DNA from 4 places in the Xenophilus sp. genome. Region 1 is predicted to be linked to each of the others. Evidence: predicted binding sites of a transcription regulator. Region 1 holds the regulator's gene; each other region holds the start of a gene.
The links. The regulator LexA, encoded in region 1, represses DNA repair genes until DNA is damaged. The targets are predictions, from matches to a motif close to ACTGTATNNNNATACAGT.

Region 1 (3,201 bases):
GGCTGGGTGCGATCTGGAAGCCGTCGGAGCGGGCGCGTTCGCAGCTCGCCTCGCGGCCCCAGACGATGACCTGCATGCCGAAGGCCTGCCCGTAGCGCGCCACCAGCTGGCCGATGCGCCCGTAGCCCCAGACGCCCAGCGTCTTGCCCTTGAGCACCATGCCCAGCCCGAAGTTGGGCGGCATGGAGGCCGACTTCAGCCCCGACTGCTGCCACGCCCCGTGCTTGAGGTTGCTGATGTACTGCGGCAGGCGGCGCATGGCCGCCATGATCAGCGCCCAGGTCAGCTCGGCCGGGGCCTGCGGCGAGCCGGAGCCCTCGGCCACCGCCACGCCGAACTCGGTGCAGGCGTTGACGTCGATGTGCGCGCCGGCGCGGCCGGTCTGCGAGATCAGTCGCAGGCGGGGCAGCTTTTCCACCAGTTGGCGCGTGATCTGCGTGCGCTCGCGGACCAGCACGATCACGTCGGCGTCCTTCAGGCGCACCGAGAGCTGGCCGATCCCCTTGACCGTGTTGGTGTAGACCTTGGCTGCGTAGGCGTCGAGCTTGGAGGCGCATCGCAGCTTGCGCACCGCGTCCTGGTAGTCGTCAAGGATCACAATGTTCATGGGTTTCCATTGTGCCTTGCGCATGCCCGCGCATCGGGGCCGCCGGGGCTCCAGAGTGCCCTTGGAAGGGCGTGGTGCCGGCGCGCCGCCTTAGTGCGGGCGCCCCAGCTGCCGGCGTCAGTGCGTGAGCGGCGACCCGGCTGCCTCCAGCGCGGCCAGCCGCTCCAGCTCGGCGCAGACCTCGTCCATGCGGCCGGAGATGACCACGCCGCCTGCGGCCGGGCGGCCTTGCTGGCCGCGTTCGACCAGCCGGGTGATCTTGAGCGGCCTGGCCGGCCGGATGGCCTGCTGCGCCGCGGCGCTGCCGTGCAGGCCGCAGGCCGGCCGCACGGCCACGTAGCGCAGCGCGTGGCGGCGGCGGTGCCGGCTCTCCATCCAGCGGCCGGCGATGGACTGGAAGGGCACGAACAGGTCGGCCAGGGTGAGCAATGCGATTCCCATGTGAACTCCTGAGGGAAGGTTGAACACAGGCAGGATTCGTCGGTGGAAGGCCGCGCCAGGGTGATGGCCTGCAAGAGCAGCCATACGCCCGCCACCTGGCACGGCCCGGAATCGGTGCGGGTGCTACATCAGCATCGTGTTGCGGATCAGGCCGACGGCCAGGCCCTCGATCTCGAAGGGCTCGCCGGGCTGCACCACGATGGTGGGGTAGTCGGGGTTCTCGGCGTGCAGCTCGATTGCGTCGCGGGTGCGCTTGAGCCGCTTGACCGTGACTTCCTCGCCCAGGCGCGCCACGATGATCTGGCCGTTGCGCGCCTCCCTGGTGGCCTGCACGGCGAGCAGGTCGCCGTCCATGATGCCGGCGTCGCGCATCGACATGCCGCGCACCTTGAGCAGGTAGTCGGGCTTGTGCTGGAACAGGGTGTTCTCGACGTAGTAGGTCTGGTCGACGTGCTCCTGCGCCAGGATGGGCGAGCCGGCCGCGACGCGGCCGATGAGCGGCAGCGCGAGCTGGGCGATGCCGGGCAGGGCGAGCGACATCTGGCTCGTGCGCGACTCGCCCAGGGCGCGCAGCGCATCGCCCTTCAGGCGGATGCCGCGCGAGGTGCCGCTGACCAGCTCGATGACGCCCTTGCGTGCCAGTGCCTGCAGGTGCTCCTCGGCCGCGTTGGCGGACTTGAAGCCCAGTTCGGCGGCGATCTCGGCGCGCGTGGGCGGCGCGCCGGTGCGCGCCATGACACTGCGGATCAGGTCCAGGATCTGCTGTTGCCGGGCGGTAAGCTTGACGGCGAAGGGCGAGGCGGGCAGGTTGAGCATCGGACGACTCCTTGCAAGAACGCGGATGACCGGGGCAGGCCGGACACTGATTGCGCATCCAGTAACTGTATTTTTAACCAGTTTCTCATGATTGACAAGTGCATCGCATCACCGCCGGGGTCGGCGAAGGTCGTCGTGCTGGGCACTGGCGGCACCATCGCCGGCCGGGCCGCCGTGCAGGGCGACAACCTCGGCTACCGCGCCGGCGAGGTCGGCGTGGACGAGCTGCTGGCCGGCATCGAGGTGCCGGGCGTGGCCCTGCAGGCCGAGCAGGTGGCCAACATCGACAGCAAGGACATGGATGCCGGGGTCTGGCGCGCGCTGGCGCTGCGCTGCGCGCACTGGCTCGCGCAGGACGTGGCCGGCATCGTCGTCACGCATGGCACCGACACGCTGGAGGAGACGGCCTTCTTCCTGCACAGCGTGCTGGCGCCGCGGCGGCCGCTGGTGCTGGCCTGCGCGATGCGCCCGGCGACTTCGCTTGCGCCCGACGGGCCGCAGAACCTGCGCGATGCGATCGGCGTCGCGGCCACTCCAGGGGCGGCGGGCGTGCTCGCGGTGTGCGCGGGGACGATCCACGGCGCTCAGGCGGTGCAGAAGGTGCACCCCTACCGGCTCGACGCCTTCTCCTCCGGCGACCTCGGGCCGCTGGGCGTGATCGAGGAAGGCCGCGTGACGCTGGCGCAGGGCTGGCCGGCATCGCCGCCGGCGGCGCCGGCGCTCCTGCAGCGCATCGCCGAGCAGGCGCCGTGGCCGCGCGTGGAGATCGTGCTCAGTCACGCCGGCGCCGGCGGACGGCTGGTGGATGCGCTGCTGCGTGAACGCGCGCAGGACCCTGCCGTCGGCGTGCAGGGCCTCGTGCTGGCCGGCACCGGCAACGCGACGCTGCACCGGGACCTCGAATCGGCGGCGCAGCGGGCGCAGGCGGCGGGCGTGACCGTGGTGCGCACGACGCGCTGCCCCTTCGGCCGCGTGCTGGCGTCGGGCGCAGAGGCATTGCCGGAGGCGGTCGATCTGCCGCCGGTGAAGGCGCGCATCGCGCTGATGCTCTCGCTGATGCAGGCCGGCTGAGCCGGCCCGATGCGGCAAAAGAAAAGCCACTGCCCCGCGGGGGAGTGGCTTCGTCTTCGCGCCGCCGGCTGCAGGCCGGTGGGAAGGGGGCAGGCTCAGCCGCCCAGTGCCTCGAAGGCGCGGCGGGTGATCTCGTCGACCGAGCCCACGCCGCTGATGGCGCGGTACTGGGGCGCGCCGGCCGGGTCTTGTGCCGCCCACTGCCGGTAGTAATCGACCAGTGGGCGCGTCTGCTGGCTGTAGACGTCGAGCCGCTTGCGCACGGT
Region 2 (3,201 bases), on a different contig from region 1:
GGAGCGCGCATCGAGGCGATGAGCACCACCGCGCTGCGCCCCGAGCCGGCTGCGCCCGGCGCGCAGCGCATGGGCTGGACGCACGTGGCGATGGCGGTCGGCTCCGAGGCGCAGGTCGACGCGCTCACGGCGCGGCTGCGCGAGGCCGGCCACCCGGTGCTCGACGGCCCGCGCCGCACCGGCGACGGCTACTACGAGAGCGTGGTGCTCGATCCCGACGGCAACCGCATCGAGATCACGGCATGAGCCCACGCCCGGCCGTTCCGAAGGGGGCTCGCACCGCGGTGCGAAGCACGGAGGTTGCCCGATGAGCCAATTGAGCGACACCCTGCACGACGTCTTCGCCAGCCTGGGGCCGGTGCGCATCGCGCGCATGTTCGGCGGCTACGGCGTCTACCACGACGACCTGATGTTCGCGCTGGTGGTGCGCGAGGTGCTCTACCTGAAGACCGACGCGCAGACGCTGCCGCACTTCGAGGCGCTGGCGCTGCCGGCCTTCAGCTTCGAGCGCCAGGGCAGGAAGATGACGACCTCCTACCGCCAGGCGCCCGAGACGGTGTTCGAGGACCGGCAGGCGGCCGCGCTGTGGGCACGGCGCGCGGTCGAGGCGGCGCTGCGCACGGCCAATGCGCCCATGCCAATGCGCAAGACGAAGAAGAAGCCCGGCCGCTGAAGGTCAGAACAGGCTGCCCTGCCCGTCCTCCCGCGGCGGGCGGAAGGCCGAGAGGTCCATCACGATGCGCTCGCGGTTGAAGCCGATGCGCCGCGTGGCCTTGGCGAAGCGCTGCCCGATCAGCTCGGCCCAGGTGCCGGTGCCTTTCATGCGGGTGCTCCAGTCGGCGTCGTAGTCCTTGCCGCCGCGCATCTCGCGGATGCGCGCCATGATGCGCGCCGCGCGCTGCGGGTGGTGCACGTCGAGCCACTCGCGGAACAGCGGCGCCACCTCCCACGGCAGGCGGATCACCGTGTAGAAGGCGCTGCGCGCGCCGGCGTCCCAGGCGGCCTCGAGCACCTGTTCCATGTCCTCCGTGACGAAGGGAATCTGCGGCGCCACGCTCACGCCCACCGGCACGCCCGCCTCGGCCAGCGTGCGGATGGTGCGCAGCCGACGGTGCGGCGCGGCGGCGCGCGGCTCCAGCGTGCGTGCGACCTCGCCGTCGAGCGTGGTCACGGTCACGTAGACGGCCGCCAGGTGCTGCGCGGCCATGGGCGCGATCAGGTCCAGGTCGCGCTCCACGGCGCTGGACTTGGTGACCAGCGCGAAGGGATGCCGCGCCTGCTGCAGCACCTCGATCACCGAGCGCGTGAGGCGCAGCTCGCGCTCGATGGGCTGGTAGCAGTCGGTGGCGGTGCCGATGGCGATCTCGGCCGGTTGGTAGCGCGGGCGTGCCAGTTCCTGGCGCAGCACCTGGGCGATGTTGCGCTTGGCGATCAGCTTGGTCTCGAAATCGAGGCCCGGCGAGAGGTTGAGGTAGCTGTGCGTGGGCCGGGCGAAGCAGTAGATGCAGCCGTGCTCGCAGCCGCGGTACGGGTTGAGCGAGCGCTCGAAGGGGATGTCGGGCGAGTCGTTGCCGCCGAGCACGGACTTCGCGTCCTCGAAGCGCACCTCGGTGGCCACGGCGTCCGGGGCGGCGGTGACGAAGTCCTCTTCCTCGAGCGTGCCCCAGCCGTCGTCGAAGCTGCCCCGCGCCTCCTTCTCGAAGCGGTGCGCCAGCCGCGAGGCCGCGCCGCGGCCCTTGATGGCATGCAGGGGAATGTGGGCGTCGGCCATGGAAATACTGTACATAAATACAGTTTTCATCGCTCATCGACATTTCAACGGCGGCGCTCCTTTCGATCAATTTCTTTGTTGACAGAAATTTCGGAAACCATACACTGAGCGCCATGGAACTGACCGAACTGCAACGCAAGTTCGTCCTGCACTGGGGCGAGATGGGCTCGATGTGGGGCGTCAACCGCACCGTCTCGCAGATCCACGCCCTGCTCTTCGTGCACGGCAAGCCCATGCACGCCGAGGCGCTGTCGGAAACGCTGAACGTCGCCCGCTCCAACGTGAGCAACAGCCTCAAGGAACTGCAGGCCTGGAACCTGGTGCGCGTGACGCACGTGCTGGGCGACCGGCGCGACTACTTCGAGACCAGCGTCGACGTGTGGGAGCTGTTCCGCACCGTGGTGCGCGAGCGCAAGGAGCGCGAGTTCGACCCCACCACCCGCCTGCTGCGCGAGATCGTCGCCAGCCCCGACTTCGCCCGCGAGCCGGCCGATGCGCAGGACCGCATCCGCGCGACGATGGAACTGATGGACAAGCTCGGCGCCTGGGCCGACGAGATGCTGCGCCTGTCGCCCGGCACGCTGGACAAGGTGCTCAGCCTCGGCGCCAGCGTGCAGCGCTTCGTGCGCGGCGACGCGGCGGCCAGGGCGCCCCGGCCCGGCGGCCCGGACGGCGACGACGAGGCCGACCGCCATGCCAGCCTGCCCATGCTCTGAGATCGCTTTCCGGTCTCTTTTTTTGCACCTTTATTTCTGTTTTGACTGAAATATCGAAAGTGACGATCATGCAGACCAGCCCCGCCTATCCGCTCACCCTCTACTACGACGGCAGCTGCCGCCTGTGCAGCGGCGAGATCCGCCACCTCCAGGCGCGCGACCGCGCCGGCCGGCTCGCCTTCGTGGACTGCTCGCCGGCGGACTTCACCGGCGGCCCCGCCCCGCGCGCCGCGCTGATGGAGGCCATCCACGCGGTCGACGCGGCAGGCCGCGTCTACGTCGGCGTCGACACCTTCCGCGCCGCCTACGCCGCCGCCGGCCTGCCGCTGGTGAGCGGCCTGCTCGGCCTGCCGCTCGTCTCGCAGGCCGCGCGGCGCGCCTACCCGGTGCTGGTGCGCCACAGGTACCGCCTGCCGGGCTGGCTGATCGGCCCGCTGTTCGAGCGTGCGGCGCGCCGTGCCGCGCGCCGCAGCGCAGGCTGCCGGGAGGGCATCTGCACCGTCCCCGGCGGCGCACGGGGGGGCCGCTGATGCGCGTCCTGCTCGCCGGTGCCAGCGGCTTCGTCGGCCGCGCCGTGGCGCACGCACTCGCCGGCGCGGGGCACGCGGTCGTCGCCCGCAGCCGCCGCAGCGCGCCCGCGCTGGACTTCATCCACGCCACGCTGCCGCAGGACTGGCTGCCCCACCTCGCCGGCATCGACGCCGTGGTCAACGC
Region 3 (3,201 bases), on a different contig from region 1:
TTCGCTGATCAGCCAGCGGGTGCCCACCGAGCGGGCGATCGCCACCGGCTGCTCCACCATCTTGTTGTCGGCCGTGACCACGCGCACCATCGGGTTGCCGCGCCGGTCGCGCAGCACGGCCGACTGCGGCACCACGATGCCCTGCGGCGTGCTGCCCTCGTCCACCACGGCGCGCACGAACATGCCCGGCAGCAGCAGGCCCTCGGGGTTGGGGAAGCGCGCACGCAGCGTCACCGAGCCGCTGCTCGGGTCCACCGTCACCTCGGTCAGCTGCACGCGGCCCTCGTGCGCATAGCGGCTGCCGTCCTCCAGCATCAGCACCACGCGCTGGGCCGCGTCGCCGCGGTCGAGCCGGCCGGCCGCCAGCGCCTGGCGCAGGCGCAGGACCTCGGTGCTGGACTGCGCGATGTCCACGTAGATCGGATCGAGCTGCGAGATCGTCAAGAGCGGCGTGGCCTGCGCCGCCGACACCAGCGCGCCGGGCGTCACCGCGCTGCGGCTGGTGCGCCCGGCGATGGGGGCCGTCACCTTCGTGTACTGCAGGTTGATGCGGGCGGTGTTCAGCGCCGCCTCCTGCACCTTCACGGCGGCCCTGGCCTGCTCGTAGGCGGCCTGGGCGTTGTCGTTCTCCTGCTGGCTCACCGCCTTCTGCGGCAGCAGTGCCTTGTAGCGCTCGGCCAAGGCGCGGGTGGAGGCGACCGTGGCCTTCGCGTTGGCCAGCGCGCCCTCGGCGCGCTGCACCTCGGCCTGGAAGGGCGTGGGGTCGATCTCGTAGAGCACCTGGCCGGCCTTGACCGTGCTGCCCTCGGTGAAGGGGCGGCTGCGGATGATGCCCCCCACCTGGGGCCGGACCTCGGCCACCATGAAGGCAGCGGTGCGCCCGGGCAGCTCGGCATGCAGCGGCACGGTCTGCGGCTGGACGGCGCGCACCATCACCTCGGGCAGCGCAGGAGGGGCGGACTGGGGCTTGTCCTTGCAGGCGCCCAGCAGGGCGAGGGCGCAGACCGTCACGGCCAGGCCCGGCAGATGGAAGAAGCTCAAGGTGGGTGTTCCTTCGAGGAGGTCGGTTCGCAGGAGCCGGATAGGCGTGCGAAAGTTGCAAGCGTAAAGGGCTTGCGTAAACGGCAGGCAAAGTTTGGTTGCAATTTCGGATCAAATGTCCGGGCGGGACACTCCGGCGTGTTGCCCAAGGCGTCGATAACTGTATATAAATACAGTTCTTCGATGCCCGCACTTCCATCTTCCTCCCCGTTCCCTCAGGCACTCGCCGCCTGCGCCGACCTCTGGCGGGGCGACGAGCTGGGCGCCGCCGACGGCCCGGCCCGGCCCACCGGCCATGCCGCGCTCGACGCGCAACTGCCCGGCGGCGGCTGGCCGGTGGGCGCGCTCACCGAACTGCTGCAACCCGCGCCCGACGCACCCCTGTGGCCGCTGCTGCTGCCGGCCCTGGCCGCGGCGGTGGCCGAGCGGGAGGCGCCGGTGGTGCTGGTCGGCCCGCCGCACGAGCCCTTCGGCCCGGCCCTGGCCGGTGCCGGCCTGCCGGTGCAGGCGCTGCTGTGGGTGCGCGCCGGGACGGCGGCCGAACGGCTCTGGGCCTGCGAGCAGGCGCTGCGCTGCGCCGGCGCCGCCGCCGTCCTGGCGTGGCTGCCCCAGGCGCGGGCGGCCGAACTGCGCCGCCTGCAGCTGGCCGCTGCGCGGCACGCGGCGCTGCTGTTCGTGCTGCGGCCCGAGGCGGACAGGGAGGGCGCCTCGCCGGCGCGGTTGCGGCTGCGCGTGGCGCCGTCGGAGGGCCGACCCGATCAACTGGACGTGCAGGTGCTCAAGCGGCGCGGCCCGCCGATGGCCGCGCCGCTGGCGCTGCCCGCGCGCAGCGCGCACATGGCGGCGCTGCTGGCCGCCGCCAGCCGGCGCCGGCGGATGGCCGTTCCCGATGCCGCATCCGCCGGTGGCGGTGCCACCGTGCTGCGGCTCGATCCGCGCCGGCCGCGCCGCACCGACTTTCAGGAGGCAGGCCATGCACTGGCTGGCGCTGTGGTGGCCGCCTGAGCCGCCGGAGCCGCAGGCGCCGGCCATGCCCGCGCCCGAGGCCCTGGGCTGGTGGGCGCTGCGCTTCACCCCGCACGTCGCCTGGCTGGACGAAGCGCTGCTGCTCGAGGTGGCGGCCTGCGAGCGCCTGTGGGGCGGCCGGCAGGCGCTGATGCGCCAGATGGCCGCCGAGAACCCGGCACCCGTGCCCGTGCGGCGGGTGCAGGGCGCCACCAGCCTGGTCGCGCTGGCGCGGCTGCGCCTGTATGCCGCCGGCCAGCGTCCGCCGCAGCAACTGCCGGCCGCACTGCCGCTGTGGACGCTGACGGCCGCCCGGCCGCACCTGGACGTGCTGGCCCGCATGGGCTGCCACACCTGGGGGCAGGCCGCGGCCCTGCCGCGCGGCGGGCTGGCGCGGCGCTTCGGCCCCGGACTGCGCGAGGCGCTGGACATCGCCTGGGGCCTGCGGCCCGAGCGGCATGCCTGGCTCACCCTGCCCGAGACCTTCAGCCAGCGCATCGAGCTGCCCGCCCTGGCCACCCGCGCGCCGGAACTGCTGTGGGCCGCCCAGCGCCTGCTGGCCGGCCTGCGCCTGTGGCTGCAGGCGCGCCAGCGCGGCGTGCTGGCCTTCGCGCTGGAGTGGACGCTGGACCTCAAGCGCCTGAACGGCGTCGACCTGCCGCGCCAGCAGCAACTGGTGGTGCGCACCGCCGAGCCGACGCAGGACATGGCCCACCTGCGCCGCCTGCTGGCCGAGCGGCTGGCCCTCACGCAGTTGGCCGCGCCCACCGGCTGGCTGCGCCTGCACGTGCTGGAGACGGCGCCCTGGGCCGGCGCGGCGCGCAGTTTCCTGCCCGAGGACAACCGCCCCGGCGAGCCGCTGCACCAGCTGGTGGAAAAGCTCAGCGCCCGCCTGGGCCCGCAGCGGGTGCTGCGCGCCCGCCCGCAGGCCGACCACCGCCCCGAGCGCATGCAGGCCTGGGTGCCGGCCGTGCAGGCGCAGCCGGCGGCTGCGCCTGCGCAGGAGGGCCCCGGCACCGGCCTGCTGCCCGCGTGGCTGCTGCGCGAGCCCGTGGCGCTGGAACTGCGGGAGGGACACCCTCAATTCCATGGCCCGCTGCGCCGGCTCGCGGGGCCGCAGCGGCTGGAAGGCGACGGCTGGTGGGAGGAGGGCGA
Region 4 (3,201 bases), on a different contig from region 1:
AAGCGCAGCAGCGCCAGCAGGTCCTTGACGTGCGAGGCCTCCAGGAATTTCAGGCCGCCGTACTTGACGAAGGGGATGTTGCGGCGCGCGAGTTCCAGTTCGAGCGCGGCGCTGTGGCTGCTGGTGCGGAACAGCACGGCCTGCTGCTTGAGCCTGAGGCCGTTCTCGCGGCAGGCGAGCACGCGGTCGGCCACCCAGGCGGCCTGCGCGGCCTCGTCCGCCACCAGCACGAGCTGCGGCGCGCCGAGCGAAGGCCGCTCGGTCCACAGCCGCTTGGCGTGGCCTTCGCCGGCATGGGCCATCACCGCGTTGGCCGCGTCGAGGATGGGCTGCGTCGAGCGGTAGTTGCGCGCCAGCGTGACCACGCGCGCCGCTTGCGCGAACTGGCCGGGAAAGTCCAGGATGTTGCGCACCGTCGCGCCGCGGAACGAATAGATCGACTGCGCGTCGTCGCCCACCGCCGTTACGCCGCGGCCGTCGGGCTTCAAGCGCAGGAGGATGCGCGCCTGCAGGCGGTTGGTGTCCTGGTACTCGTCGACCAGCACGTGGTCGAAGCGCGCGCCGACGTGCGCGGCCAGCGCGCTCTCGCCCATCATCTCGGCCCAGGCCAGCAGCAGGTCGTCGTAGTCGAGCACGTTCTGCTGCGCCTTGGCCTCGACGTAGGCGCCGAAGAGGCGCTCCAGCTCGTCGTGCCATTCGGCGCACCAGGGGAAGTGCTGGCGCAGCACCTCGGGCAGCGGCATGCAGGTGTTGACGGTGCGCGAGTAGATCGAGAGGCAGGTGCTCTTGAGCGGGAAGCGCTTCTGGCCTTCCCGCGCCGCCAGGCCCAGGCGGCTGCGCACCCAGCCCATCAGGTCCTCGGCGTCGCCGCGGTCGTGGATGGTGAACTGGGGGTCCAGGCCGATCTGCGGCGCGTACTCGCGCAGCAGCCGCGCGCCGATGCCGTGGAAGGTGCCGGCCCAGGGCAGCTGCGGCAGGGCGTCGGCGCGCAGGCCCAGCACGCGCGCAGCGACCTGGCCGGCGCGGCGCGACATCTCCTGCGCCGCGCGGCGCGAGAAGGTGATCAGCAGGATGCGCTGCGGGTCAGCCCCGCGGGCGATCAGGTGCGCGACGCGGTGCGCCAGGGTGCTGGTCTTGCCCGAGCCGGCGCCGGCGATGATCAGCAGCGGCGGCGCGCCGGCGCCGTCGTCCGCGGCGAGGCCGTGCTCCACCGCCGCCCGCTGCGCGTCGTTGAGCCCGGCCAGGGCCTCGGCCAGCCGCGCCTCGGCGGCGGCGATGCCGGGGGCGGTCGGGGTGTCGGAAGCCAGGGCGGACATGCCCCGAATGTACTGGACGTCCATCCAGATGCCGCGCCGCGCGCGAGCGCGCCGCATCATGTTGCGGTGCCATAATCGCGCCCCGTTGCCACACAGGAGAAATCGCCTTGGATAGCGACCCGTCTCGGCAGCGTTCGGCGTCCCCCCTCTAGTCTCCCGCGCGCTGGGTGCGGTGCAGGGCCGGTCCATGGGAACAAGGGCGTGCGAGCGCGCCCCGTCTTCTTCCCCTTCTTTTGCCCTCACCGTCCGAACACACCAGGGGAGCACGCCATGCTCAACATCTTCACGCTCGCCAACGGCCGGCTCGTCCAGGAAGAGATCGAGTCGCTGGAGGAACTCTCGCGTTTCCAGCCCATCTGGGTGGACCTCGAATCGCCCTCGCTCGACGAGAAGCGCTGGGTCAAGCAGTACTACGGCCTGTCGATCCCGGAGGACGTGACCGACGAGGACATCGAGGAGTCGGCCCGCTTCTACGAGGAAGACAACGGCGACCTGCACGTGCGCAGCGACTTCCTGATCTCCGATGCCGACGAGCCGCGCAGCGTGCGCGTGGCCTTCATCCTGAACCAGCACAACGCCGAGCTGAAGAGCCGCGGCGTGCTGTTCTCCATCCACGACGAGGACGTGCCCGTGTTCCGCCTGCTGCGCATGCGCGCGCGGCGCGCGCCGGGGCTGATCGACAACGCCAAGGACGTGCTGCTGGCGCTGTTCGATGCGGACGCGGAGTATTCGGCCGACACGCTGGAAGGCATCTACGACGAGCTGGAGAAGGCCGGCAACCGCGTGCTCAAGGGCAACGTGAGCGACGAGACCGCCGGCGAGGTGCTGGGCCTGATCGCGCACCAGGAGGACCTGAACGGGCGCATCCGCCGCAACATGATGGACACGCGCCGCGCCGTGAGCTTCATGATGCGCCAGCGCATGCTCGACGCCGAGCAGTTCGAGGACGCGCGCCAGATCCTGCGCGACATCGAATCGCTGGACAACCACACGGCCTTCCTGTTCGACAAGATCAACTTCCTGATGGACGCCACGGTCGGCTTCATCAACATCAACCAGAACAAGATCATCAAGATCTTCTCGGTGGCCAGCGTGGCGTTGCTGCCGCCGACGCTGATCGCCAGCATCTATGGCATGAACTTCAAGTTCATGCCCGAGCTGGAATGGAGCCTGGGCTACCCCTACGTGCTGGCGCTGATGATCGCCAGCGCGGTCGGCCCGATGCTCTATTTCCGTAAGCGCGGCTGGTTGAAGTAGCGGCACCGGCGAAGGCGGCGGCGGGCTGGGACAATCCGGCCCCATGACCCGTCACCGCATCGTCGTCGGCCTCTCGGGCGGCGTGGATTCCGCCGTCACCGCGCACCTGCTGAAACAGCAGGGGCACGAGGTCGTCGGCATCTTCATGAAGAACTGGGAGGATGACGACGACAGCGAGTACTGCTCGTCGAACATCGACTTCGTCGACGCCGCCAGTGTGGCGGACGTGCTGGGCATCGAGATCGAGCACGTGAACTTCGCGGCCGACTACAAGGACCGCGTCTTCGCCGAGTTCCTGCGCGAGTACCAGGCCGGGCGCACGCCCAACCCGGACGTGCTGTGCAACGCCGAGATCAAGTTCAAGGCCTTCCTCGACCACGCGATGCGCCTGGGCGCCGAGAAGATCGCCACAGGGCATTACGCCCGTGTCCGCTGCGTGGCAGCGGACACGGGCGAGCCCTTTGGGCAGGAAGGAACATCCCGCGCGGCCGCGCGGGATGGCGCCCGCGTGCGCTATGAGCTGCTCAAGGGCCTCGACCCGGCCAAGGACCAGAGCTACTTCCTGCACCGCCTGAACCAGGCGCAGCTGTCGAAGGCGCTGTTTCCGGTGGGCGAGCTGCACAAGACG

Region 2: a site for LexA is predicted at 1,778-1,795, ahead of ACIY1X_RS05985 (PA0069 family radical SAM protein). Genes of this name have one in related genera too.
Region 3: a site for LexA is predicted at 1,201-1,218, ahead of imuA (translesion DNA synthesis-associated protein ImuA). Genes of this name have one in related genera too.
Region 4: a site for LexA is predicted at 1,328-1,345, ahead of ACIY1X_RS19600 (ATP-dependent helicase). Genes of this name have one in related genera too.

Annotation. Positions count from the first base shown of each region.
Region 1 covers NZ_JBIQNC010000124.1:6,302-9,502, reverse strand. Annotated here, with positions in the region: gene ACIY1X_RS17455 (D-2-hydroxyacid dehydrogenase family protein) at 1-607, opposite strand, end outside; gene ACIY1X_RS17450 (hypothetical protein) at 725-1,048, opposite strand; gene lexA (transcriptional repressor LexA) at 1,172-1,864, opposite strand; gene ACIY1X_RS17440 (asparaginase) at 1,952-2,935, shown strand; gene adk (adenylate kinase) at 3,031-3,201, opposite strand, start outside.
Region 2 covers NZ_JBIQNC010000021.1:14,925-18,125, forward strand. Annotated here, with positions in the region: gene ACIY1X_RS05975 (VOC family protein) at 1-246, shown strand, start outside; gene ACIY1X_RS05980 (TfoX/Sxy family protein) at 308-673, shown strand; gene ACIY1X_RS05985 (PA0069 family radical SAM protein) at 677-1,771, opposite strand; gene ACIY1X_RS05990 (GbsR/MarR family transcriptional regulator) at 1,885-2,487, shown strand; gene ACIY1X_RS05995 (thiol-disulfide oxidoreductase DCC family protein) at 2,556-3,017, shown strand; partial or broken gene ACIY1X_RS06000 (NAD-dependent epimerase/dehydratase family protein) at 3,017-3,201, shown strand, end outside.
Region 3 covers NZ_JBIQNC010000053.1:5,696-8,896, reverse strand. Annotated here, with positions in the region: gene ACIY1X_RS10565 (efflux RND transporter periplasmic adaptor subunit) at 1-1,041, opposite strand, end outside; gene imuA (translesion DNA synthesis-associated protein ImuA) at 1,225-2,046, shown strand; gene ACIY1X_RS10555 (DNA polymerase Y family protein) at 2,015-3,201, shown strand, end outside.
Region 4 covers NZ_JBIQNC010000157.1:1,938-5,138, forward strand. Annotated here, with positions in the region: gene ACIY1X_RS19600 (ATP-dependent helicase) at 1-1,316, opposite strand, end outside; gene corA (magnesium/cobalt transporter CorA) at 1,587-2,573, shown strand; gene mnmA (tRNA 2-thiouridine(34) synthase MnmA) at 2,617-3,201, shown strand, end outside.